2 regions of the Paenibacillus sp. RUD330 genome follow, and region 1 is predicted to be linked to the other one. Evidence: riboswitches for the same ligand, from Rfam matches in the RefSeq annotation. Region 1 holds a riboswitch; the other holds the start of a gene.
What was found. A riboswitch is a leader RNA that binds a small molecule or an ion and turns the genes downstream of it on or off. The one in region 1 is predicted to bind glycine.
Positions count from the first base shown of each region.

Region 2: it holds a riboswitch for glycine, as region 1 does, so the genes downstream of both, sdaAB (L-serine ammonia-lyase, iron-sulfur-dependent subunit beta) here and gcvT (glycine cleavage system aminomethyltransferase GcvT) in region 1, are expected to answer to the same signal.

Region 1 is NZ_CP022655.2:4,498,298-4,510,418, reverse strand. Features, by position in the region: gene CIC07_RS20655 (lipoate--protein ligase family protein) at 131-964, opposite strand; gene gcvPB (aminomethyl-transferring glycine dehydrogenase subunit GcvPB) at 1,459-2,916, opposite strand; gene gcvPA (aminomethyl-transferring glycine dehydrogenase subunit GcvPA) at 2,955-4,334, opposite strand; gene gcvT (glycine cleavage system aminomethyltransferase GcvT) at 4,345-5,469, opposite strand; glycine riboswitch at 5,676-5,782, opposite strand; glycine riboswitch at 5,786-5,885, opposite strand; gene gcvH (glycine cleavage system protein GcvH) at 6,054-6,443, shown strand; gene CIC07_RS20630 (TetR/AcrR family transcriptional regulator) at 6,619-7,206, shown strand; gene CIC07_RS20625 (DHA2 family efflux MFS transporter permease subunit) at 7,264-8,733, shown strand; gene CIC07_RS20620 (TetR/AcrR family transcriptional regulator) at 8,910-9,446, shown strand; gene CIC07_RS20615 (DUF4188 domain-containing protein) at 9,590-10,099, shown strand; gene CIC07_RS25525 (carbohydrate-binding protein) at 10,214-11,587, shown strand; gene CIC07_RS20605 (ABC transporter ATP-binding protein) at 12,097-12,121, shown strand, end outside.
Region 2 is NZ_CP022655.2:507,482-519,602, reverse strand. Features, by position in the region: gene CIC07_RS02340 (hypothetical protein) at 1-639, opposite strand, end outside; gene CIC07_RS02335 (hypothetical protein) at 908-1,120, shown strand; gene CIC07_RS02330 (ABC transporter ATP-binding protein) at 1,315-3,117, opposite strand; gene CIC07_RS02325 (carbohydrate ABC transporter permease) at 3,410-4,237, opposite strand; gene CIC07_RS02320 (carbohydrate ABC transporter permease) at 4,234-5,196, opposite strand; gene CIC07_RS02315 (ABC transporter substrate-binding protein) at 5,255-6,520, opposite strand; partial or broken gene CIC07_RS02310 (DUF3626 domain-containing protein) at 6,716-6,967, opposite strand; gene sdaAA (L-serine ammonia-lyase, iron-sulfur-dependent, subunit alpha) at 7,331-8,254, opposite strand; gene sdaAB (L-serine ammonia-lyase, iron-sulfur-dependent subunit beta) at 8,223-8,948, opposite strand; glycine riboswitch at 9,062-9,175, opposite strand; glycine riboswitch at 9,176-9,277, opposite strand; gene CIC07_RS02295 (RNA polymerase sigma factor) at 9,974-10,711, opposite strand; gene clpP (ATP-dependent Clp endopeptidase proteolytic subunit ClpP) at 10,893-11,474, shown strand; gene CIC07_RS02285 (hypothetical protein) at 11,612-11,854, shown strand; gene CIC07_RS02280 (hypothetical protein) at 12,083-12,121, opposite strand, start outside.

The DNA.
Region 1 (12,121 bases):
CAAATAGATGGCGATTCTCCGCATCGGTACTATGCGGTTGTCAATTCCGGCCTGTACGATTCGGTCAGGCCGAATCGTGAAAAGGCTTCTCCCGCCCTTTATGTCATTCGGGGCGGGAAAAGCCTCTGAGTTACGGCCGATGGCCGATCGGATAACGGCCTCGCAGCGAATGCGCCAGCTCGCGGATGGAAGAGTTCGCCGGCATGCGGGCGGAAGGGAAGACGGCACGGCCGCCGCTGCCAAAGGCTGCATCAACGGCGGCTTCGGCGAACAGGCGGGAGGGATCCGGCCACAGGCCGACGACCAGCTCCTCCAAGCTCGCCATCGTGCCGGCCTCCACGAGCGGATAACTGAGCTCGGTGCCCGAGCGGCCGGCAGCAGTATCGTAGAACTGACGAACGAGGCGGCCGCGCTCGGCTCCCGAGCCTCCGGCATTGACGAAGGCTTGTACGATGTAGGAGCGGGCGAGCCTGCGCTGCGCGATGCCGCAGAACTTGAGGCCATCGATGCTGAGATCGTAGTCTCCTGGACAGTAGGCTCCGGCGATTTCACCTTTGTCGACACGGACACCGAAGCCATCCAGCGCGGCTGCGATGAGCTCGTACATCAGCTGGAAATCATCGTTGAACCGCACCGAGGCGCTGCCCTGAAGAGGCAGGATAAGGGAAATATTCACGACTCCGGGGTCGAGAGGCACGGCTGCCCCGCCGGAGTTGCGGACAGCGACGGAAAGACCGAGGCGCTCAAGCTCCTTGGAGGCAAGCGCGGCCTCGGGCAGGCGGCTGTCGCGAGGGCCCATGACGAAGCCCGAAGGGTGGCGCCAAAGATGAAGAACGGGGACGCCGTCGAGACCGGTCTGGCGGCAGAGCAGCTCGTCCAAGGCAAAGGAGTGGAGCACGTCCGGCTCCGCCCAATCTTCCATGCGGTCAAGCAAAAGCAGGCCGGAATAAATTTCTTGTATCATGGCAATGTTTTCCTTCCTTAACAACCGGATCGTATCTATACACTTTAACATATTCGTCCTGTCTTCTTCATGTAGCGCGGTCCGTTATGTCTGGCGGCGAACCTGAAGGCGGCAGCAGCAACTGATCAACCGGGACTAAGCGAGCTGCTCGCAGGAACAGTCCGCCCCGCTGCCGAGCACGGTGAATCAGGCGATGCTCCGGAAGGCGAAGAATATGTTGCCCGGACGAACGGAAAATCGGACAGCCGGCTCTGATCGTGCACGGAACCGAAGATCCGATCGCTCCATTCGCGCACGCCCGGCATCTCCAGCGCACAATCGTCAGTCCGTCCTCTTGACGCTTGAAGGAGCCGGACATGAACTCCATCCGGATGGCTGGCCGTCCGTGCTTGCCGCGATGCTGGACATCACAGCTTCAGCAGGTAGGGCGAGGCATGCGCAGCCATGCAAAAAAAGCTTCTCCCGGGCAGCGCCGGGAAAAGCTTTTTTTGTATTCAGCAGGAGCAGTTCAGCACCGGCTTGCGGGCAGCCTGGGTTTCGTCCAGCCGCCGCACGACGGTCGTATACGGAGCGTTCTGCACGAGCTCAGGCGTCTCCTTCGCTTCGCGGGCGATGCGGATCATCGTGTCGATGAAGGCGTCGAGAGTTTCCTTGCTCTCGGTCTCCGTCGGCTCGATCATGATGCATTCCTCGACGTTGAGCGGGAAGTAGATGGTCGGCGGGTGATAGCCGAAGTCGAGCAGCCGCTTGGCGACGTCGAGCGTGCGCACGCCGTATTCCTTGAGTCCGCGGCCGGACATGACGAACTCATGCTTGCAGACGCCGGGGTACGGAATCTCATAGGCTTCCGCGAGGCGCGCCATCATGTAGTTGGCGTTCAGCACGGCGCATTCCGAGACGCGGCGCAGCCCTTCCGGACCGTAGGTGCGGATATACGTGTACGCGCGGACCAGAATGCCGAAGTTGCCGTAGTACGATTTGACGCGGCCGATGGAAGCGGGACGGTCGAAGTCGAAGAAGTAGCTGCCGTCATCGCGCTTGCCGACGACCGGCTTCGGAAGGAACGGAGTCAAATGGGCCTTTACGCCGACAGGACCGGCTCCGGGACCGCCGCCTCCATGCGGCGTGCTCATGGTTTTGTGCAGGTTGAGATGCACGACGTCGAAGCCCATGTCGCCCGGGCGGGTAATGCCCATGATGGCGTTGGAGTTCGCTCCGTCGTAGTAGAGCAGGCCGCCGGCTTCATGCACGATGGCGGCGATCTCGACGATCTGCTCCTCGAACAGGCCGAGCGTGCTCGGGTTCGTGAGCATGAGGGCGGCTGTATCAGGGCCGACTGCAGCTCGCAGCGCATCGAGATCGACAAGTCCGCGCTCATTGGACTTGATCGTGATCGTATCCAGGCCGGCCGTCGTGGCGCTGGCCGGGTTGGTGCCGTGCGAGGAGTCCGGCACGATGACCTTCGTGCGCATCTCGCCGCGGCTCTCGTGGTAGGCGCGGATCATCATGAGGCCGGTCCATTCGCCGTGGGCTCCGGCAGCCGGCTGCAGCGTGACGGCATCCATGCCGGTAAGCGCGGCGAGATCGTTCTGCAGCACGTACAACAGCTCCAGCGCGCCCTGGATGCTTTCTTCCGGCTGGTAAGGATGGATGCGGGCGAAGCCGTTCAGCCGGGCCGCATCCTCGTTGATTTTCGGATTGTATTTCATCGTGCAGGAACCGAGCGGGTAGAAGCCGTTGTCGACGCCGAAGTTGCGGCGGGACAGCTCGGTATAATGGCGGATGACGTCCACCTCGTACACTTCCGGCAGGGAAGCCGGCTGCTTGCGGAGCAGGGAGGAAGGAATCAGATCCTCGAGCCCTTCCTCATCAGGCACGTCACAGACAGGAAGGGAATAGGCTTTGCGGCCTTCACGGCTCATTTCGAAAATGAGCGCCTTCTCGGGCTTCACATCGATGATTCCGGCGCTCTTCAGTTGTTCATGGCTGCTCATGCGCGCGCCTCCTTCGTCAGGCCGCCAAGCGCGGCGGCGAATGCGTCGATCTCTTCCTTCGTGCGCTTCTCGGTTACGGCGACGAGCATATGGCCCTCAAGCTCCGGGTAAGCGGAGCCGAGATCGAAGCCGCCGAGGAAGCCCTCGGCGAGCAGCCTGCTGTTCAGCTCCTTGGCCGATGCGCCTTCCGGCAGAGAGACCACGAATTCATTGAAGAAAGGAGCGGAGCCGAACGGCAGGCCGATTCCTTCCACCGAACCGAGCGTCTTGGACGCGTAATGCGATTTGCGGATATTGAGCTCGGCGGCTTCGCGGATGCCCTGCTTGCCCATCACGCTGAGATAGATGGAAGCGCACAGGGCGAGCAGCGCCTGGTTCGAGCAGATGTTGGACGTCGCCTTCTCGCGGCGGATATGCTGCTCGCGGGCTTGCAGCGTCAGCACGAAGCCGCGCTTGCCGTCGAGATCCTTGGTCTGGCCGACGATGCGTCCCGGCATGCGGCGCATGAGCGGCTCGGCCACCGAGAAAAATCCGCAGGTCGGTCCGCCGAGGGAGGAAGGGATCCCGAGCGGCTGGGCATCGCCGACGACGATGTCGGCGCCTAGCGCTCCGGGGGATTCCAGCAAGCCGAGCGAGAGCGGGTTGCTGCTCACGACGAGCAGCCCTTTGGCATGGTGGATGATCGGCTCGATCGCCGCCAGATCCTCGATGCAGCCGAAGAAGTTCGGCGACTGCACGAGCACGGCGGCAGTCTCGCCGCCAGCGACGGCGGAGCGGAGCGCTTCCAGGTCGGTGACGCCGTCTTGGAAGCCGACTTCTACGAGCTCAAGCCCGAGGCCGCGGGCGCTCGTGCGCAAAATCTCGCGCGCCTCGGGATGTACGGCGCGCGAGACGACGATGCGCTTGCGGCGGGTGTGGGCGGAGGCAAGCGCCGCCGCCTCGGACAAGGCGGTCGCGCCGTCGTACATGCTGGCGTTGGCGACGGCCATGCCGGTCAGCTCGCAGATGTAGGACTGGAACTCGAAAATCGCCTGCAGCTCGCCTTGGCTGATTTCCGGCTGATATGGAGTATAAGCGGTATAGAATTCCGAGCGGGAGATCATATGGTTGATGACGACGGGAATATGGTGGTCGTAGAGACCGGCGCCAAGGAAGCTCGTCGTCGTTTCGTGATCGGCGTTGCGGCCGGCAAGCTCCTTCAGATGGCGGAGGAGAGCCCATTCGTCGAGCGCGCCCGACATCGGCAGCGTGCCCTTGTAGCGGATGGATTGCGGAATGTCGCGGAACAGGTCTTCCAGGGCGGCCGCGCCGATCGTCTGCAGCATTTCCTGCTGGTCCTGCTCGGTCATGGGGATGTAGCGATGCTGGGTCGTCATGAAGGGTTTGTCACTCCTTGGCAGATGCGGGCGATGCCGCGTTTCGTTTGTAGAAAGGGGCTTTGACGACTGCGGCCTTCAACCGCTTGCCGCGGATGTCGACCTCGACCTCGGTGCCGACCGCGGCATGCTCGGCCTGGATCAGCGCGAGTCCGAGATTGCGCTTCAGCGTCGGCGACTGGGTGCCCGATGTCACCTCGCCGATCAGCTGCTCTCCGGCGTAGACCTGGTAATGGGCTCGCGGGATGCCCCGCTCCAGCAGCTCGATGCCGACCAGCTTGCGGGGCACGCCGGCTTCCTTCTGCGCAGCGAGCGCGTCCCGGCCGATGAAGTCCCCCGCATCCAGCTTCACGAAAAATCCGAGTCCGGCTTCCAGAGGGGATATGTCGGCCGACAGCTCCTGGCCGTACAGCGGCAGCCTCGCCTCGAAGCGCAGCGTATCGCGCGCGCCGAGACCGGCCGCCTCGAGGCCGAGCGGAGCGCCTGCTTCCATGAGGGCGCGCCACAGCTTGGCGGCGTCGGCGGCCGGAGCGTACAGCTCGAAGCCGTCCTCTCCGGTGTAGCCGGTGCGTGAGAGCAGCAGCTCGACGCCGCATACAGCCGCCTTCGGCAGGAACTCGAACGGCTTCAGCCCGCCCCAGGCGGCATCCGTGCAGCGGTCCAGAATCTCTCCTGCAAGCGGACCCTGCAGAGCGATCAGCGCCGTGTCGTCGGAGCGGTCCTCCACCGTGACGTCCCCGATCAGATGCTCCCGCAGCCAATCGAAATCCTTGCCGATGTTGGAGGCGTTGACGACGAGCATGTACTGGTCCTCGCTGATCCGGTAGACGAGCAGATCGTCGACGACGCCTCCGTCCGGATAACACATGAGCGTGTATTGGGCAGAGCCGTCCTTCAGCTTGGACACGTCGTTCGTCGTCACGCGCTGCAGGAAATCGCCGGCGAACTGGCCGGTGACGAGGAACTCGCCCATATGGGACACGTCGAACAGTCCGGCGCGCTGCCGGACAGCCTCATGCTCCTTCAGAATGCCGGTGAACTGAACCGGCAAGTCCCAGCCGCCGAAGTCGATGCAGCGGGCTTCGCCGTATTCCTTGTAGAGGGAATGGAGCGGGGTCGTGCGCAGATTGGCCATGGTAGTCCTCCCTTTGTATGCTGAGTGCTCGAAAGTTAAGCCTGTTCGCTGATCAATCATCTTCCCCTTGCAAGCCTTCAACGCCCGACTGATGGAAAAGCCGTCCTTGGCGCATAATGAAAGGGAGAAAAGCAAAAAGGACAGCGCAGGAAAAACAACGCCGTGCCGGCTGAAAAAAATCAGCCACGCTTAACGTGTCATCCATGCTCTGTCCTTGGTACCTGAGAGTTACCCTGCGCATTCGTCTCCGCAGGTTTCCCCTTGGGTGACGTCGGCGAAGCGGCGGGGCCGCAAGCTTCCGTTCTCTCCAGAGGCGCGTCCCGCAAAGGTCCTTCTGCCTGAGAGATTCCCCTGCCGGGCAGGGTTACTCCTTCGGCGCCGCTTCATGTACCGGCGATCTCTCCCGTTGCGTTCATCCGCATATTCAGTTACAACCAGTTTTACAGATGGGACAACCCTGTGTCAACAGAATTTCAGCCCAAAAGACATGCCGAGTGAGTTATGTTGACACAGCCGCCTGTGATCGTTTACGCTTTGCGCATAGATTGCCAAACCAGGCCATGATGGGAAAGGATGAGCGTCCAGTGAGTGAGATTCGCGCAGGATTGGGCTATACGGAGGAGCATGAGTGGGCGGAAGCGGCAGGAGAGACGATCGTTCGGATCGGCATTACGGACCATGCCCAGCATCAGCTCGGGGACATCGTGTTCGTCGAGCTGCCTCAGGCTGGAGACAGCGTTGAAGCGGGACAGCCTCTTGGGACCATCGAGTCCGTCAAAACGGTGTCCGACCTGTATTCCCCCGTCAGCGGAACGGTCGTCCGAGTCAACGAAGAGCTGGGCGACTCGCCGGAGCTCGTCAACAACGATCCTTTTGCCGGCGGCTGGATGATCGAGATCGACACGGGCGCCGACGCGAAGGCGGCTGTAGCGGCGCTGCTGGACGCGGAAGCTTATGCCAAGCTGACGGACTAGGCTCCCGTACAGCGGAGGAGGGCGCGATTTGCGCTCTCTTCTTGCCGCTTGCGGATGTCCGCGTTCCATGCGCGGCTCGGTAAAGATTGACTAAAGGCATCCGGCCCGTTGACCGGATGCCTTTTTTTGTGGTTTCATTGACTAGACCGATCGTTCTAATTCGAAAGGAGCTCCTATGGCCGACCGCAATCATACCCGGGATCGGATCGTCGAGACGGCATCCCGCTTGTTCCTGCTGCAGGGCTATCATGCCACCGGTTTGAGCCAGATCGTCAAGGAAAGCAAGGCGCCAAAAGGCTCGCTGTATCACTTTTTCCCTGAGGGCAAGGAGCAGCTCGCCATGGAATGCATCTCGCTGTCCAAACGTGCCGTGCTGGATTCGCTGCGGAGCTGCATGGAGAGCGAGCCGTCGGTATCGAAGGCTCTTCAGGCTTTCGTGCGGGGCATTACGGAAAGCGCAGGATCATTTGCCGAATGCATTCCGTTCAGCTTCTGGATGTTCGTGGAGACAAGCGGCATCAGCGACGATCTGAGGCAGGCTTGCCAGACGGTATTCTCCGAATGGCAGGGAAGCCTGGAGGCGGCTCTGCAGCAAGGAGGCCTGGATCCTGAATCGGCCGGCAAATCGGCGATTCTGATCATTTCCATGCTGGAGGGCGCCGTCATTCTCGCGATGACGAACAACGACACCCGGCCGTTCCGGCTCGTGGAGGAATTCATGCCTGTGCTTGTGAATGGAACACATGGAGGGGTCGGAAACTAAACAGAGACAAAGGACGGGGAAACCTGTCCCAGGAGGGAAATCAGAATGGAAAAAACAATGGGAGCAGCCGCTGCTCCTCAAGAAGGAGCTTCCTTCAAGGTCGTTCCGATCATGACCGCTCTGCTGCTTGCCGGATTCATCGGCATGTTCAGCGAAACGGCGCTCAATATCGCGCTGAATGAACTGATGGGCACGTTCAAGGTCGAGCCCGCCACGATCCAGTGGCTTACGACCGGATTTCTGCTTGTGCTGGCCATTCTCGTGCCGATCTCGGGCCTGCTGCTCCAATGGTTCACGACGCGCCAGCTGTTCACCGCATCGCTCGTCTTCTCGATTGCGGGCACGCTGATCGCGGCGAGCGCGCCGAGCTTCGCTTTCCTGTTCATTGCAAGGCTTGTCCAGGCGGTCGGCACCGGCCTGCTCATTCCGCTGATGTTCAACACGGTGCTGGTTATATTCCCGCCGCACAAGCGGGGAGCGGCCATGGGCATGATGGGGCTTGTCATCATGTTCGCGCCGGCGGTCGGACCTGCGATAGCGGGCCTGTTCCTCGAGTATGCCAGCTGGAGGACGATATTCTGGACGGCGCTGCCGCTTCTGGTCGTCGCGCTCCTGTTCGGCCTGATGTTCATGAAAAATGTCTCCGAGCTTGCCCGTCCGCGCATCGACATCTTCTCGATCGTGCTCTCCAGCCTCGGCTTCGGAGGCGTCGTCTACGGCTTCAGCAGCGCTGGAGAAGGCGACCATGGATGGAGCAGCCCGAAAGTCATTATCGGCATCGCCGTCGGCGTCGTCGCCTTGGTCCTGTTCACCGTCCGCCAGCTGCGGATGAAGCAGCCGATGATGAATCTGCGGGCATTCCGCTTCCCGATGTTCACGCTCGGCACGCTGATGATCTTCATCGGAATGATGATCATTCTTTCCACCGTCATTCTGCTGCCTTTGTATTTGCAGGCAGGCATCGGCCTGCTGCCGCTCGCGGCGGGCCTGCTGCTGCTTCCCGGCGGACTGATCAACGGCGTCATGTCTCCGATCATGGGCAGGCTGTTCGACAAATACGGCCCGCGCTGGCTCGTATTGCCGGGCCTGGTGCTGGTGTTCGTCGTGCTTTGGCTGTTGACGGGCATCAATACGGCCACGTCCAAGGGCGAAATCATCCTTCTGCACAGCCTTCTGATGATCGGCATTTCCATGATCATGATGCCGGCCCAGACCAACGGGCTGAACCAGCTGCCGCGGGAGCTCTATCCGGACGGAACGGCGATCATGAACACTCTGCAGCAGGTTGCGGGCGCGATCGGCACGGCGCTCGCCATCAGCATCATGACGGCGGGCAGCAAGGCATATTATGCGGACGGCAAGCATTCGCCCTCCGATCTGTCGACCGTTCCTGCGGCCATGACCCAGGGAGTTCAAAATGCTTTTTTGTTCGTCATGATCTTTGCCGTGCTTGGCTTCGTATGCGCCCTGTTCATCAAGCGGGTGAAAGTCGAAAAGCAGGAGCAAGTGCATCACGCCGGACATTGAGCCGGCCCGACGCTCCCGGCATGCCACTGCACCTCGCGCGAAGACGCGCGGGCGTTATCCTGCGCTCCTTCGAGCGCAGGATTTTTTTCGGCTGGATGGATTGACAGATTTGCAGGAAGAGGATATCTTATTTATTGATCAATAAATTGTACGGAACAGGGAAGGTAAATTAACTCATGACACCGAGAGAGGAACAGGCGGCAGGACGCAAGGAGCAGATTTTGGGCGCTGCAGCCGCGCTGTTTGCCGAGAAAGGGTATTACAAGACAACGACGGCGGATGTGGCTTCCGCGGTCGGCGTTACGCAGCCGTACGTCTTTCATTTTTTCCGGACGAAGGAAGCTCTCTATATGTCCGTCCTGCAGAGTGCGGCACAGCAGATCCGCGTTGCGTTCGAGGCGGTTCAGGCGCCTCCCGGCGAGCTTGAGCAGGCGATGGGCCATGCGTTCCAGGAGCTGCTGGAGGGCGGCTTCCGCAGCGAGGTGCTGCTCTGCATGACGGCCCACTCCATACCGGAGCCGGGCATCCGCCAGTATGTCCAGGAAGAGTTTGCCGCCATCCACGCCAGCTTGAAGGGCCGTTTCGAACGGGCGGGCATGGAGTTTCCTGGCTTCCGCGCGACCCAGTTCATCGGTCTGGGGCTAGCCATCGCCTTGTCCGAGCTGACAGGACTGAAACAGCTGCTCCCTTGGGAGGAGAGCTCGGATTGCTGAAGCTTGGCTGCAGCCTTCGAAGCCGAGTGAGCATGGAAGAAGAGTTCAGCGAGTTGGGCCGGGAATGAGAAATGCCGCTCAAGCAGCGGCCTTTTTTATCCCTCATTATTTATTGACTGATAAATAAAAGGAGAGTGGAAGGAATGGCTAAAGCGATATCGGGAAGGTTCACCGCGGAAATGGATGGTACGTTCGTCGTGTTCGTCATCGGGATGAGGATCAACAAGCTGCTGGCCGTGCACAAGTGGCTGCCGGTGCTTCGCTCAATGGGACCGATGATGAGGGAGCTGTACGCCAATCCCGATACAGGGTTCATGAGCCATGAGATGCATTTGGGCGCGCGCGGCCCGGTGCTGCTGCAGTATTGGAGATCCTATGACCAGCTGGAGCGCTATGCGCGGGGCGGCATTCATCTGGAGGCCTGGAAGAGGTTCAATCGTTCCGTTGGAACGGACGGGTCGGTCGGCATCTTCCATGAAACATATGTGATACAGCCCGGCAGCCACGAAGCGGTCTATGGAAACATGCCGGTCATGGGACTCGCCAAAGCGGGCAGGCATGTCCCGGCAACCGGCCGCAAGGAGACGTCGCGCCGCAGAATGGGCGGGGATTCGGCTCCAGCCGTTCCGACCCCTCCCAACCCACATGCCTGAAGGGGGCAGGGGGAAATTTGTGCGATGAGCGCCGGAATGGGCCTTCCAGCACTTGCCCGGCCGACCGCTATTTTCAAAGATATAGTCATCCCGCATGAGGAAGGATGATGATTGATGAAGAAGGTCGACCCCAGAAGAGGAAGGCTCGACGGCCTGAAAATCTGGAGCCTGTTGCTGGCTCTGCTGATTGCCGCCTTGTACCCGGCAGGCCAGCGGGTGTACGCCGAGGATTCAGCCTGGGCGCCGGGCGCAGCCTATGCGGCCAAGGCGACCGTGACGTACGCAGGAGGGCGCTATGAATGCCTGCAGGGCCATACGTCGATGACGGGCTGGGAACCGCCGAACGTGCCCGCGCTGTGGAAGCCGATCGCCGCTGCCCCAACGCCGACGGCAAACCCGACAGCCTCGCCGACTCCGGTGCCGACCTCGGCTCCATCTCCAACGGCATCGCCGACCCCGGTGCCGACCTCGTCTCCATCTCCGACGGCATCGCCGACACTGAAACCGTCTCCGACGGCATCTCCTTCCGCTACCCCGGCTCCGACCTCTACCGTTCAGCCGACGGCGTCCCCCGGAGCCGGAGCGGCGACCCCGGTCCCGCTGCGCACGATTTCCTGCAGCGCTTCGTCCTGTCTCAGCAGCGCGCTTAAAAATGCGGCCGCCGGAGACCGCATCGAGCTGGCTGCGGGCACGTACACGGGGTCCTTCTCCAGCGCGTCCCAGGGGACGGCGGCCAATCCGATCGTCCTGACGAGCGCCGACGCCTCGAATCCGGCGATCCTGTCCGGCTACTCCGCCGGTTCGGGATATGCGCTGAACATCAAAGGGAGCCGCTGGATCGTCAGCAGCCTTAAATTCACCAATGCGCAGAAAGGCATCATCCTCGATCAGTCCAACGATTCCCTGATTGCGCGCGTGGAAGTGTACAATATCGGCTACGAGGGCGTTCACTTCCGCGACGGCAGCTCGCGCGGCCGCATCGAGGACTCGTGGATCCACGACACCGGAGTGACGGGGGCCGGATACGGCGAAGGCGTCTATGTCGGCTCTGCCGAAGGAGCCGGCTACAACCAGGCCGTCTATGACACCGTCATTTCCGGCGTCCGCTTCGGCCCCAACGTCCGCGCCGAGCATGTCGACATCAAGGAACGCACGCTGCGCACCGTCGTCGAAAACTGCAGCTTCGACGGAACGGGCATCAGCGGCGCCAATTATGCCGACAGCTTCATCGATGTCAAAGGAAACGACGCCGTCATCCGGGGCAACACCGGCTACCGGAACGGAAACGCCGCCTTGCTGGACGCTTTTCAGCTGCACAAGATCGTGGAAGGATGGGGCGTGAACAATCGGTTTTCCGGCAACAAGGTCTTCATGGACGGCCCGGCCGGTTATGTCGTCAATGCCGCCTCCGGCACGCAGGCATATGCATCCAACAACGAGCGCAGTCCTTCCGGCGCTCTGTACGCCGGCGATGTGAGCGCAGGTTGAAATCGCCTATAGTCAAACTAACCGGCTCCAGTCCATTGACTTTTTTGGCGGGACGATGATACATTGGCAAAGTGGTCTTCGGTTCGGGTATGGACCGGAGCAAAAGGATGGGGCTGAACGCCCTTCGAGGAGGATTACGGATGCGAAGCATGGCACTGGCAATGATCAAACCTGACGATGCTCGCACCAAGCGTAATCCGATGCCTCGCTGATGATCCGTTAATCATCAGGCGCACGGTTACGTTCCTGTAATCGTGCGCCTCTATACGTTCCGCGACCGGAATGTCCGCCGCGGCAAGGATTCCTTACCTCCTTGCCCGCGGGCATCCGTCGGCGAAATGCAGGGCGCACCGCTTACAGGCGGAGCGCCTTTTTTAATGGGCATCGGGCACTTTGCATCACGCTGGAGAGAGAAAATGACAGAGCTTGTTCAGGCCGCGCGGGAAAGAGCGCATCGCGGCTCGAGCCTTACGCGGCCGAACCGGCTCAAAGGATTGGGGAGGTGTCCAATGTTTAGTGTAATAGGCAAGCTGG
Region 2 (12,121 bases), 1.6 Mb from region 1:
GATCCAGTCCCCTTGAGGCACGAGCACAACCCCGCCTGGACGTGCCTCGTCTTCCGTCGAGGGCCAGGCCATCCGCGACGCCAGAACGGCTGCCTCATACGGATCGGCCGCATTGATTCGCGTCGTATGGGCCGTAGCGATCCATGGAGCCGCTTGCATCGCCGCTTCGGACGAACGGACGGCCAGCGCCTCGGGAGCGCTGTCCCGGAATGCGTCGGCTTCGCCTGGAGCCGCAAAAGGCGAAGGGACTGAAGCAGGGTCCGCGGGAAGCTTCCCGGATGCTTCGCTCCCTGGAGACCCGGATGCCGAATCGACTGCCGTTCCGCCCTCAGGATTGCGATCCCCGCCTGCATCGCTTCTCTCATCAGCCTGCGGCAGCGTCTCCGGCGCCAGCATCGGAATGTGTGCCTGCCCCCTTCCGCCCGTCACATCCGTCATCACCGTCCGGGTCGGCTGCTGCAGAGCGGAATGGGAGAAGCAGCCCTCCAGCATCGCTGCGGACAGAAGCATAAGCCCGAACAAAGCAGCCGGGCGGACATGCACGCAGCGGACTCTGATTCGAAGTCTGCCGGGATCGATCCCACCCTTCCTTGCCCGTTTGCTGCCCTGAATCCCATCCGCGCTCCGATCCTTATCCATTGTCCTCAGTCCTCCTTCCGCCGATCCATCTCCGTATCATCGTTTCCTCCGCCGCTCATCCCCAAACCTCGCCGACTGTCCATCCCCCACTTCCTGCTCGCCTCCTTGCCTTGGATCCCTTATCAGGAGGATGCTTCGCTGATCTAGCGGAGCCCAGACCCGCCTCTCGGCGATAGCCATCCTCCAGACAGGGCCCCGGCGCTGAGCGCTTGTGCTATAATGGCTTTCAATGACTGTCCACGACCTTATGACAAAGGAGCTTCCCGCCATGGCCCACATACGCCCGCTGCATACCGATGCCGACTTCCAGGAAGCGCTCGACAAGAGCATTCGGGTGCGCGTCTTCCGCGACGACCAGATGATCGAATCCGGAAGCTGCATCGTCCGCTTCGACGAGCGTACGGTCGTCATCCAATCCGGCGTCGCCGACCTTGCCTACCACTCCCGCAGCGGCTGCGAGTTTTTCGAGCTGCGCAAGTAACCCGCTTCGCCGTCCTTGACAGCGAGCGGACATCTCTTCGTCAAAGCAGACAGGGAAGGATTCACCCCCCCTCCTGTCTGTCTGACGCTTGCAAGAGTTAACCCAGGTTTAAACCATGCAAAAACGAAACAAAAAAAGAGGATCCCCCCGACGGGAATCCTCTTTTTTGCTGTTATCTCAGTAAGGCTGCAGAGCTACATCTGCAGCTGTTTCAAATGATAGAATTCGCCCTTGAGGGCGATCAGCTCGTCGAACGTGCCCGTCTCGACGATTCTTCCGCGCTTCATGACTACGATGCGGTCCGCATGGCGGATCGTAGACAGCCGGTGCGCGACGATGAATGTCGTGCGCCCCTTGATGAGCTGCTGCATCGCCTGCTGCACATGAAATTCCGAGGCGTTGTCGAGCGCCGACGTCGCCTCGTCGAGGACGATGACCTGCGGATCCCGTACGAGCGCGCGGGCGATCGCGATGCGCTGGCGCTGGCCGCCGGAGAGCTTGCCTCCATGCTCGCCGACCATCGTGTCGACGCCGTGCGGCAGCCTGCCCACCATTTCCGACAGATGGGCCAGCTCCACGACCTCCATCAGCCTCTCGTCCGTGATGCCCTTCAGGCCGTAGGTGATGTTGTCCCGGATCGAGCCGGAGAAGAGGATGTTCGTCTGCGGAACCACGGCCAGATGGCGGCGGTATTCCGACAGATCCAGCTCGGACAGCGGAATCCCGTCTACGCTCACCTGTCCCGAGCTGGGCTCGAGGAAGCCGATAACGAGATTGAGGATCGTCGACTTTCCTGCCCCCGATTCTCCGACAAAAGCGACGCATTCGCCGGCCTTCACCTCCAGCGACAGCTCCTCCAGCACATGCTGCTCGCTGTCCTTGAACTTCAGCTGGACGCCCGAGAAGCGGTAATCACCGGCCACCTTGGCCAGCTTGAGCTTTCCGGCGTTGTTCTCGATATCCGGCGATTTCAGAATCTCCGTAATGGAAGAAATAGACTCGAAGCCCTTGGCAATCATCGGATACACGTTCATGAGAGCCGTGATGGAGCCGAGAATCATGCCGAAATACCCCTGGTACATGACGATGCTGCCGACCGGAATCTTGTTGGTGTAAGCGAGATAGGCGGTGAACAGCAGGCATACGACCTGCACGATCTGGAACGTGACCCAGTTGGAGGCGCCGAAGTAGGCTTCGACGAGATCCATCCGGTAGCCCTTGCCCTGCAGCCGCTTCAGCGTCGTGTCGATGCGGTCGATCTCGACCTGCTCCAGGCCATGCGCCTTGGTGACCGGAATCATCTCCACCATCTCCGACACATGGGAGCTCATCGTCTCGATTTCCTTGCGGAACTCGCTGTTGCTCTGCTTGATCCGCCTGCGGAACAGCCTCATCACCGCGATCGCGGAAGGAACGGTGACGAGAAAGAACAGCGAGACGAGCCAGTTGGTGTACAGCGTGAGGCCGAACGCGATGATGACGTTCAGGATCGCCGGGAACAGCGCCAGCATCAGCTGCTTGGACATGCCCTCCACCGCCTCGACGTCGCGCAGCACCTTGGACTGGAGCCGGCCAGCCTGCAGCTCGCGGTGGGAATTGATCGAGAGCTGCTGCAGCTTGCGCACCATCGCTCCGCGCAATCCCGCCTCGACGGTGCGGATGGCGCGGCTGAGGAAGCTCACGTAGGCGGCATGGGTCGGGATATTCTGAAGCACGACGACCAGCAGCACCGCGAAGTTGAGCCAGAGTTCCCGCATGGAATGCTGGGAGGGCTGGGCGACGATGTTGATGACATTGGCGGTGACGATCGGCAGCAGATAGACCGGCAGGCTTTTGATCACCATGAACATCAGCGAGATGCCGAGGTTCATGAAGTTGCCTTTATACAGCGACAGGAGGTATTGGAAGGAAGTTCGGTTTCCCTCCTGCACCGCTTGTTGGAACGTTCGTTCGAATGAATTCCCGGGCAGTTCGGCTTGCGCGGCTCGGTTGAACATGATGGACCACCCTCGTTAAGTTGTTAGGCTAACAAATTGAACCTATGCATCAGGTCAGGGGAACTATAAGAGATGACCTTGCCCGGTGTCAATGCCCATTGAAGGGAAAAGGAGGGGAACGCTTGGCAGGCGCTGCTCCCGCACCGGCAGAGGGCGGCCGGAGGACTTGCAGCCGCGACTCCCGGCAGCCGCGTGTTCTGCCGAGCAGCAGCAAAAAAAGAGCCCTCCATCGGCCGATGAGGCCTTGGACGGCTCGCTCCTTTGAAGTCCGGAATCTTTCCCCGCTCCCGCTTCAGCTCTTGATCGCGCCCGCTGCGATATCCGAGATGAACTGCTTGCTGATGAACAGGAACAGGATGATGAGAGGAATGACGGCAAGCAATGTTCCGGCGATGACCATCGAATAATCCGTCACGTAAATTCCGTTCAGCGACGCCAGCGCCACCTGCAGCGTATATTTGCGCTCGTCGGTCAGGATGATCAGCGGCCATAGGTAATCGTTCCACGCTCCGATGAAGGTGAAGGCGCCGAGGAAGGAAAGCGCAGGCCGCAATATCGGCAGGGCGACGTTCCAATAGAGGCGCAGGAAGCCGCAGCCGTCGATGCGGCCGGCGTCCAGCAGCTCGGACGGCACCGATTCCTGGGCGTACTGACGGATCCAGAAGATCCCGAACGCATTGGCCATTCCCGGGATGATCAGCGCCTTGAACGTGCCGACCCACCCGAATTTGGCCATGATGACGAAGGAAGGCACGAGCGACAGCTGGGACGGCGCCATCATGGTCGCCAGCAGCAGGACGAACAGCAGCTTTTTGCCGGGGAAATCGAACTTGGCGAACGTGAAGCCCGCCAGCGAATCGAAGAACAGCACCAGCAGGGTGCATGCGGAGGCGACGAACAGCGTATTCCAGAACGCTCCGAAGAAATCGACATTGTCGAACACCCGCCCGATATTGTCGAGCAGCCGGGTGCCGAACCACAGCTTCGGCGGGAAGCTGTAAATGTCCGATGTCGTGCGCGTCGCCATGACGAGCAGCCAGTAGAACGGGAAGATCGATATCAGCAGCCCGATGGCGAGGCCGATATGGAGCAGAATCGATTTGGTTCTCATCGCCATCATTTCACCTCCTGCCCGCGGGTTTGCCCGCCTTGGACGAACAGCCAATTCACGATCGAGAAGAGCGCGATCAGCACGAACATGCCCCAGCCGACAGCCGCGCCGTAGCCGAAGTAGTTATGGATGAACGCTTCGCGGTATAGATACAGCACGATCGTGAGGCCGCCGCCGCTGACCCCTCCGTCATTGCCCGCGAGCACCTGCGGCTCGGTGAAGATCTGCATGCCTCCGATGGTCGAGGTGATCAGCGTGAAGAGGATGATCGGCCTCAGGTTCGGAATCGTGATCCGGAAAAAGGATTGGATCGTCGAGGCCCCGTCGATTTTGGCGGCTTCATAGAGAACGCTCGGGATGCTTTGCAAGCCCGCCAGATAGATGATCGCGTTGTAGCCCGCCCAGCGCCAGATAACCATGACGGACACCGCGAGCTGGATGCCCCAGGTTTTGTTCAGCCACTCGATCGAATTCAGGCCCAGCAAGTTCAGCACATAGTTGAGCAGCCCGTAATTGTTGGAAAAGATCGTGCCGAACACGATCGCCACCGCCACTAGCGAGGTGACGTTCGGCAGGAAATAGCCGATCCGATAGAAGGTCCGGAACCGGACGAACGAGGAATTGAGCAGGAACGCGACGGCCAGCGCGATGAACAGCATCGGAATCGTCGAGTAGATCCAGATGAGGAGCGTGTTGCCGACCGCCCTCCAGAATTCGGGATCCGTCAGCATGAAGCGGTAATTGTTCACGCCGTTGTAGCTCATCCTTCCGATTCCATCCCACTTCTGGAAGGACAGGTACATGGAGAATGCGATCGGGAACAAGCCGAAAATGGCGAACAAGATGTAAAAAGGCGATATGGCCAGGTATTCCTTCCGATGTCTCCAAAGTCTCGAAGCCAAGCTGCCTTTGATGCGCGGGGGTACGGGAGCGCGGGCAGGCTCCGCGTTCAGCATGGGATTGCCCATTGGGGTGACCTCCTGTCAGCCATTGATCTTAGGAATGCACAGCGGCATCGGCTCCGCGTCAGCGCAGCAGCTCTTTTTTGATCCGGCTTATCGCGTCTTTCCAGGCTTTGTCGGGGTTTTTGCCCTGCAGGGCGACGGAGGTCAGCTCGCGGCCGACGATTCCGTTCACATTCGAATACTTGCCTCCGAAGTAGGCCGGCTTCACGTTCCGTGCGGATTCCGAGAAGATCTCGCCGGTCGCCTGATTGCCGAAGAACGGCTCCTTCTCCTTCATGATGGGATCGTCCAGCGCTTTGGCGGCGGAAGGGAACAGATTGAGATTTTTATAGGACTGGATCTGATTGTCGGGATTTTGAAGATAGCGGATGACTTCGAAGGCCTCTTGCGGGTAGTTGCTCGTCTTCATGATGGCGAGGAAGGAGCCGCCGTTGTTGCCGTCTCCGCCCGGAGCCCGGGCGACTCTCCACTTGCCGCTCGTATCCGGCGCGGCCTCCTCCAGAACCTCCTTCATCCAGACGGCCCCGACGAAGGACGCGATGCTGCTGTTGTTCATGGCCGCGCTCCATTCGCTCGTGAAGGCGTTTGCATTGCCGGCCAGCTTCAATTGGGCGGCCTTGACGGCCAGGCTCCAGGCGTTCTTCATCGAGGAGCCGGTCGTGTCTCCGATGAATTCGTCCTCCTTGGAGAAATAGATGCGGTCGGATTGGGCATTGACCTGGGTGTAGACGTTGTTCACGTTGTCGAGCATCTTGACCTTGCCGGCAAAATGATCCTGAAGCTTCTTGCCTGCGTCGAGATAGCTCTCCCACGTTCCGAGCTGCTTGTGCACGTCCTCCGGATCCGACGGGAGGCCCGCTTCCTGGAACAGATCGGCCCGATAGAAGAGAGCGGTCGGCCCCGTATCGATCGGCAGGGCGATCATCGTCCCTTCCGGCGTGACGCCGAAATTCCATTTCCAGTCGAGGAAATCCGGCTCGATCTCCTTGGCTCCGAGGTCGTACAGATCGTAGAAGCGGTCGGAGCTGACGAACAGCTCGGACACCCAGTCGTTGAAAGCGACGATATCAGGTCCTGCGGAGCCGGCGGCGAGCGTCGTTTTCAGCTTGGACTTGAAGTCGCCTCCGATTTTCTGCGCGTTGATGCGGATGCCCGGGAACTTCTGCTCGACGGACTTGATGAGCCCGTCGTCGAGGCTTCGGTTCCAATACCAGAGTGTAAGCGTTTTCGTTTTCTCGGTTGGAGAAGTGCTGCCGCAGCCTGCGGCGATCATGGCAAGAATCAGCATGCATAAGCCGACCATTCTGGTTTTGACCACTTCCGCCATTCCTCCTGACATGTTGACTGCCTCGGCGCGCCGGCGGCCGCAGCCGCCCCGCGTCCCATCCGCCTAACCGTACTATTTTATTCCGATCTCCGCAGAACTTGCACACTAAACGGATTTACTTCCTATACCCATCTCCATACGTTTTGAAACCGTCATCGGCGGAAATCGGCTCTTCTGTATTTCATTGCTGTCGGCTCACTCCGCTGTGCGTCGCGGATGCCCGTACTGCACGAGCACATGCCTTAGCTGCTTCAGCTCCTGCAGAACAGCCGAGCAGCCGCCCCTATCGCTCCATGCCGCCGGATTCCGCTTCAAATCCATGGCCGCACAGCCGATCCGGAAGGCATCGACCTCCCCGTTGCGAGCGATTCTCCGGGCAAGGGAAGGCATCGAAGGTCCTCTAAAATCGGCCGGAACCTCATCCGCCTTCAGGAAAAAGCCCATATGCCGGATAACGCCGAATCAGCGGCATATGAGCGGCTATGAGCGACATATGGGCAGCATATGAGAGGCATTCGAGAGGCATTCGAGAGGCATTCGAGAGGCATTCGAGAGACATTCGAGAGGTATTTGAGAAGGCATTTGAGAGGCATTCGAGAGGCATTCGAGAGGCATTTGAGAGGCATTTGAGAGGCATTTGAGAGGCATTCGAGAGGCATTCGAGAGACATTCGAGAGGCATTTGAGCAGCATTCGAGAGGCATTTGAGCAGCATATCGGCACGTCATGATGCTCAGCCTGACGGCGGTTCCAGCCTCGATTCAGCGCGCAAAAAAAGCCTCCGCGAGGAGGCTTTGAATTCGGATTTCGGTCAAGCTTCCGTATTGCCGTCCTGATCCTCCGCCTTGCGCAGAGGGCGGCCTTTCTTGCGCAGCTCGCTCATGAGCTTCTTGCCGGTAGGCGTCTGCGCCAGCCCGCCGCCCGCAGTCTCGCGGTGCTTCTCCGGCATCGCAGCGCCGACCTCCAGCATCACCTGCACGACCTCGTCGGAAGGAATGACGCTCCGCACGCCGGCAAGCGCCATATCGGCAGCCGCAAGCGCCGTAACGGCGCCGAAGCCGTTGCGCACGATGCACGGAATCTCCACCAGCCCGCCGACCGGATCGCAGATCAGGCCCAGCGAGTTCTTCAGCGCGAGCCCGACCGCGTGTACAGCCTGGCCCGGCGTGCCGCCGCGCAGCTCCGCAAGCGCTCCGGCCGCCATGCCGATCGCGGAGCCGACCTCCGCCTGGCAGCCGCCCTCGGCGCCGGATACGAACGAATTGTTCGCGATGACATAACCGATTGCGCCGGCCGCGAACAGGCCGTAGGTCATCTCGTCATCGCTCCAACCGAAGCGCTCCTGCGTGCTGACGAAGACGCCGGGGATAATGCCGCAGGAGCCTGCTGTCGGCGTCGCCACGATGCGGCCCATGGAAGCATTCACCTCCGACACGGCCAGCGCATACGCCATGGCGCGCCCTGCATCGCCGCCGAGGCTCGGCTCCCCGGCCGCGTTGTAAGCCGCGACCCGCTGGGCATCGAGCCCGGTCAGGCCGCTGCGGGAAGTTGTGTCGCGCGTCAGGCCGTTATGGACGGCTTCCTTCATGATGCCGTAATAGTCCTTCATCGCCGCGAATTCCACCCCGGGCTCGCGGCCCGATTCGCGCGACTGCTGCTCCAGCATGAGACGGCCGATGCTCAGGCCGCTTTCGCCGCAGCGCTCACTCAGTTCCTTCAGCGTCCGGAAGTTCATCGTCGTTCCCCCTGTCATCGTTCAAATCCATATAATCCGTCTGAAGCACATGCGGCATTCGGCCGATCCGCTCCATCAGTCCCGCCTTCACCGGAGCGTCCAGCTCCACCACGGCCAGCGCCTCGCCCTGGCGCTCCATGCGGCTGAGCGACAGCCCGCCGATATTGAGCCCTTCCTCCTGCAGCGCCGCCGAGAGAGACGCGATGACGCCCGGCTGGTCCCGGTGCCGGATGAGCAGCGTCGGGTACGAGCAGCTGAATTTCACCGCGAAGCCGTTCACCTCCACGACCTCCACATTGCCTCCGCCGATCGAAGTGCCGAGCAGAGACAGCCTGCGGCCTCCGTCCGCAGCGGTCAGATCGAGCCGGACCGTGTTGGGATGGGGGAACAGCCCTTTCCCCTCCTGGAACACCAGGTCCATTCCCGCTTCCTCGGCCAGCTCGACCGAATCGGGCAGGCGCGGGTCATCCGTATGGAAGCCCATGAGTCCGCCTGTGACGGCTGTATCCGTGCCATGTCCTTGATAGGTGGCCGCGAAGGAGCCGTAAAAGGAGATTTTCGCTTCCTGCGGCATCTCGCCCAGCAGCCTGCGCCCCGCAAGCCCGATTCGCGCCGCTCCCGCCGTATGGGAGCTGGAAGGTCCGACCATGGCCGGACCGATAATGGAAAACACGTCTTTGAACCGCACAGCCATTCTCCTTCGTCTTGAGTTGTTGTAGAGGCCGAAAATGAGTTGTTGCAAGAGCCGAAAAAAGGGACAGAGCAGAAGAATGCGCCGAAAGAAGGGCGTGCCGCCCGTTCCCGCGATTCTTCCGCTCTGTCCTTTGTACCTGAGAGTTGCCTCGCTTCCCGCTCCGCGAGTTTCCCCTTGGGTGATTCCATGCGCGCCTGTGCGCGGGCTTGGAATTCTCTCCAGAGATGCGTCCGGCAAAGGTCCTTTTGCCTGAGAGATTCACCCTGTCCCCAGGGCTTACTCCTTCGGCGCCGCCCCGTGTTACAGGTAGTCTCTCCCGCTGCCTTCATCCGCTCTATTCAATTAAGGATTTCGTCAAGATTGCAAACGTTATCTACACCCATTATATGCAGGAGCGCGGCCATCTTCAACCCGCAGTCCGCGGGCAGGTCGGCCGGCCGCAGCAATTACGCGAAAAGGCGGTCATGTCGCTGCACGCGGCGGGATAGAAGTGTGCGACTTACGAGGCCGGATCTGCGGGCAGGCTGTGTGTTCTTGCCGATTGGGGCCGGGGCTGGGACAGATTGGCGGGGGTCGCGGCAGATTGGGCGGGGCTTGCTGCTTGGCGGGGTGCGCGGCAGATTGACCGGGGCTTGCACCAAGGTGCCGGTGTGTTCCGACTATCGTTAAAACCACAACTTCTCTCGTATCGGACATACGATCCGCTATTTCAACCAAAATCACCGTTCAAAAAAATTTAACGGACATAGGATCCCTTATTTCGGAGAAAACAACTCAAAACGGGCTGTTTTACCCCAAATAGCGGAACCTATGTCCGATAATTCGACGAAATCGAAAAAAATCCCTAACTAACGGATCGTATGTCCGATACACCGTCTGAAGAACACCCGAATTCTCCTCCTGGCAACGGTCTGCCGCACAAAAGTTCCTTCCAAAAGTTCCTGCACCATACTTCCGACAAACCAGCCGACTATGTCTCAACTATGGCTCATAGCCGGTTGAATCGGCAATTGATCAAAATCGAATCAGCCCGCCATGCCGTACGACGTCCAGCCGCCGGCGGAGGCGTAGAAGCCGCTTCCGCCAAGCATCGCCTGCGGTCCCCGATGCGCTGCGGCGGAATGGGCGCTGGCGCCGATGATGCCGACCGCCACGGCCGGCTCCAGCACATCCTGCTCGGCGAGCGCTGCGATGGCGGCCGCATCGTCCGTCCGCACCGCAGCGGCCAGGCCGCGCAGCCGCGCCATGAGCGCTTCGTCGGCCGGCTCCCGCAGGCCGCCTGCTTGCAGATCGCGCCTGACGCCGTCAAGCGCGCGCCGGGCCCGGTGGAAGGCGGCTTTCACCGCGCCTTCCGTCGTCAGAAGCAGCTCCGCCGTCTCGCGGATCGAACGGTTCATGACCTCGCGCAGCAGCCATACCGACAGCTGCAGAGGAGACAAGCGGAGCTCCAGCGGGCGCAGCAGCTCCTCCAGCTCCCAGCTAGCCGCAGGCTGGACGGCCTCCGCCTCCTGCAGCTCGGGCAGCGTTCGGCGATGGAGAGCTTCCCTGCGCAAGTGGTCCGTCCACAGGTTCCGGGCGATGCGCAGAAGCAGCGCCTGACGGTTGGCATGCTCCCGCCAGATCGGGGCGGCCAGCGCCCTGCACCAGGCCGACTGCTCCAGATCCTCCGCTTCCCAGGCGCTGCGGGTCAGCGCCAGGCAATATCTTCTCAGCGCCGCGCGCTCCTCCTCCAGCTCCAGCTCCAGCTCCGTCTCCGTCTCCATCGGCGGCATCCCCTTTCGATACGCATAGATATTCTGACCGGTAAACGAATGATCCTGCCAAAAGGATACGGAAGGCCGGGGAATTTCTTTTCCGCGTTCCAGCCGTATCCTTTCCCTCCCCGCATCCGTTTACCAGTGGCAAAACCATTCCGACCCATCCAGCGAAGGAGGATGACGACCTGTGACCCATATCCCTTATGTCGTGGAGCAGACCAACAAGGGGGAACGCTCCTATGATATTTATTCCCGGCTGCTGAAAGACCGCATCGTTTTCGTCGGCACGGCGATCGAGGACAATATGGCCAACGCGATCATCGCGCAGCTGCTGTTCCTGGCCGCCGATGACCCCGACAAGGACATTCATATGTACATCAACAGCCCGGGCGGCTCCACGAGCGCCGGCCTCGCCATCTACGACACGATGCAGTTCGTGAAACCGGATGTCCGGACGCTCTGCACCGGCACGGCCTTTTCCATGGCGGCCTGGCTCCTGCTCGCGGGAACGAAGGGCAAGCGGGGAGCGCTGCCGAACAGCGAGGTCATGCTCCATCAGCCTTCAGGAGGAGCGCAGGGCCAGGCCAGCGATATCGCCATTTCCGCCACGCGCATCCTTAAGCTGAGAGACAAGATGAACCGGATTGCGGCGGAGCGCACCGGCCAGCCTCTGGAGCGCATCGAGCGGGATACGGACCGCGACACGTTCCTTTCCGCCGAAGAGGCCCAGGAATATGGAATCGTGGACCATATCATTACGAGCATGTAGCTTTTACGAGCATGCAGCTTTTACGAGCATGCAGCTTTTACGAGCATGCAGCTTTTACGAGCATGCAGCCTTGAGAACAGGAGAGCGTCCGGCTCGGCTATCCATCCTTTGCCAAGCCGGCATCCGGTAGGTGTACAATGGAATGGAATCCAATTTTAACCGCAGAGGTGATGGCTATGCTGGAGCAGTTGAAAGGCAAGCAGGTGCTGATTCATTTTCTCGACGGAACCCATATCGGGGAAGGCACTCTGGAAGAAGTGGACGACAAGTTTGTGAAATACAAGACGGAATATCAGGAACTGTTTATCCCCGTCTCCTCGATTCGAACCGTTTCGGTCAACCTCAAGGAACGCCAGAAGCCGAAGGTCGGGTTTGCATGACCTGACTTGACTTGACTTGACCTGCGCCCCGTGCTCATTCATTGGATGGGCAGCGGGGCTTTTTGGGCTGCGGATGACCGCTTCCCACCGGATAGCGACGGCGCTTGGGCTTGCGGTTGACCGGCTTCCACCGGGATAGCGACTGGCGTTTTGCGCTCACAATTGCCGGCAGCCCGATGAATTAGCAGCGGCGCTTATGCTTGCCCTAGACCGGGCCGGCCAACGGATTCAAGCGGGTCCCTGACGATCGAGAGGCGGATGGATCGC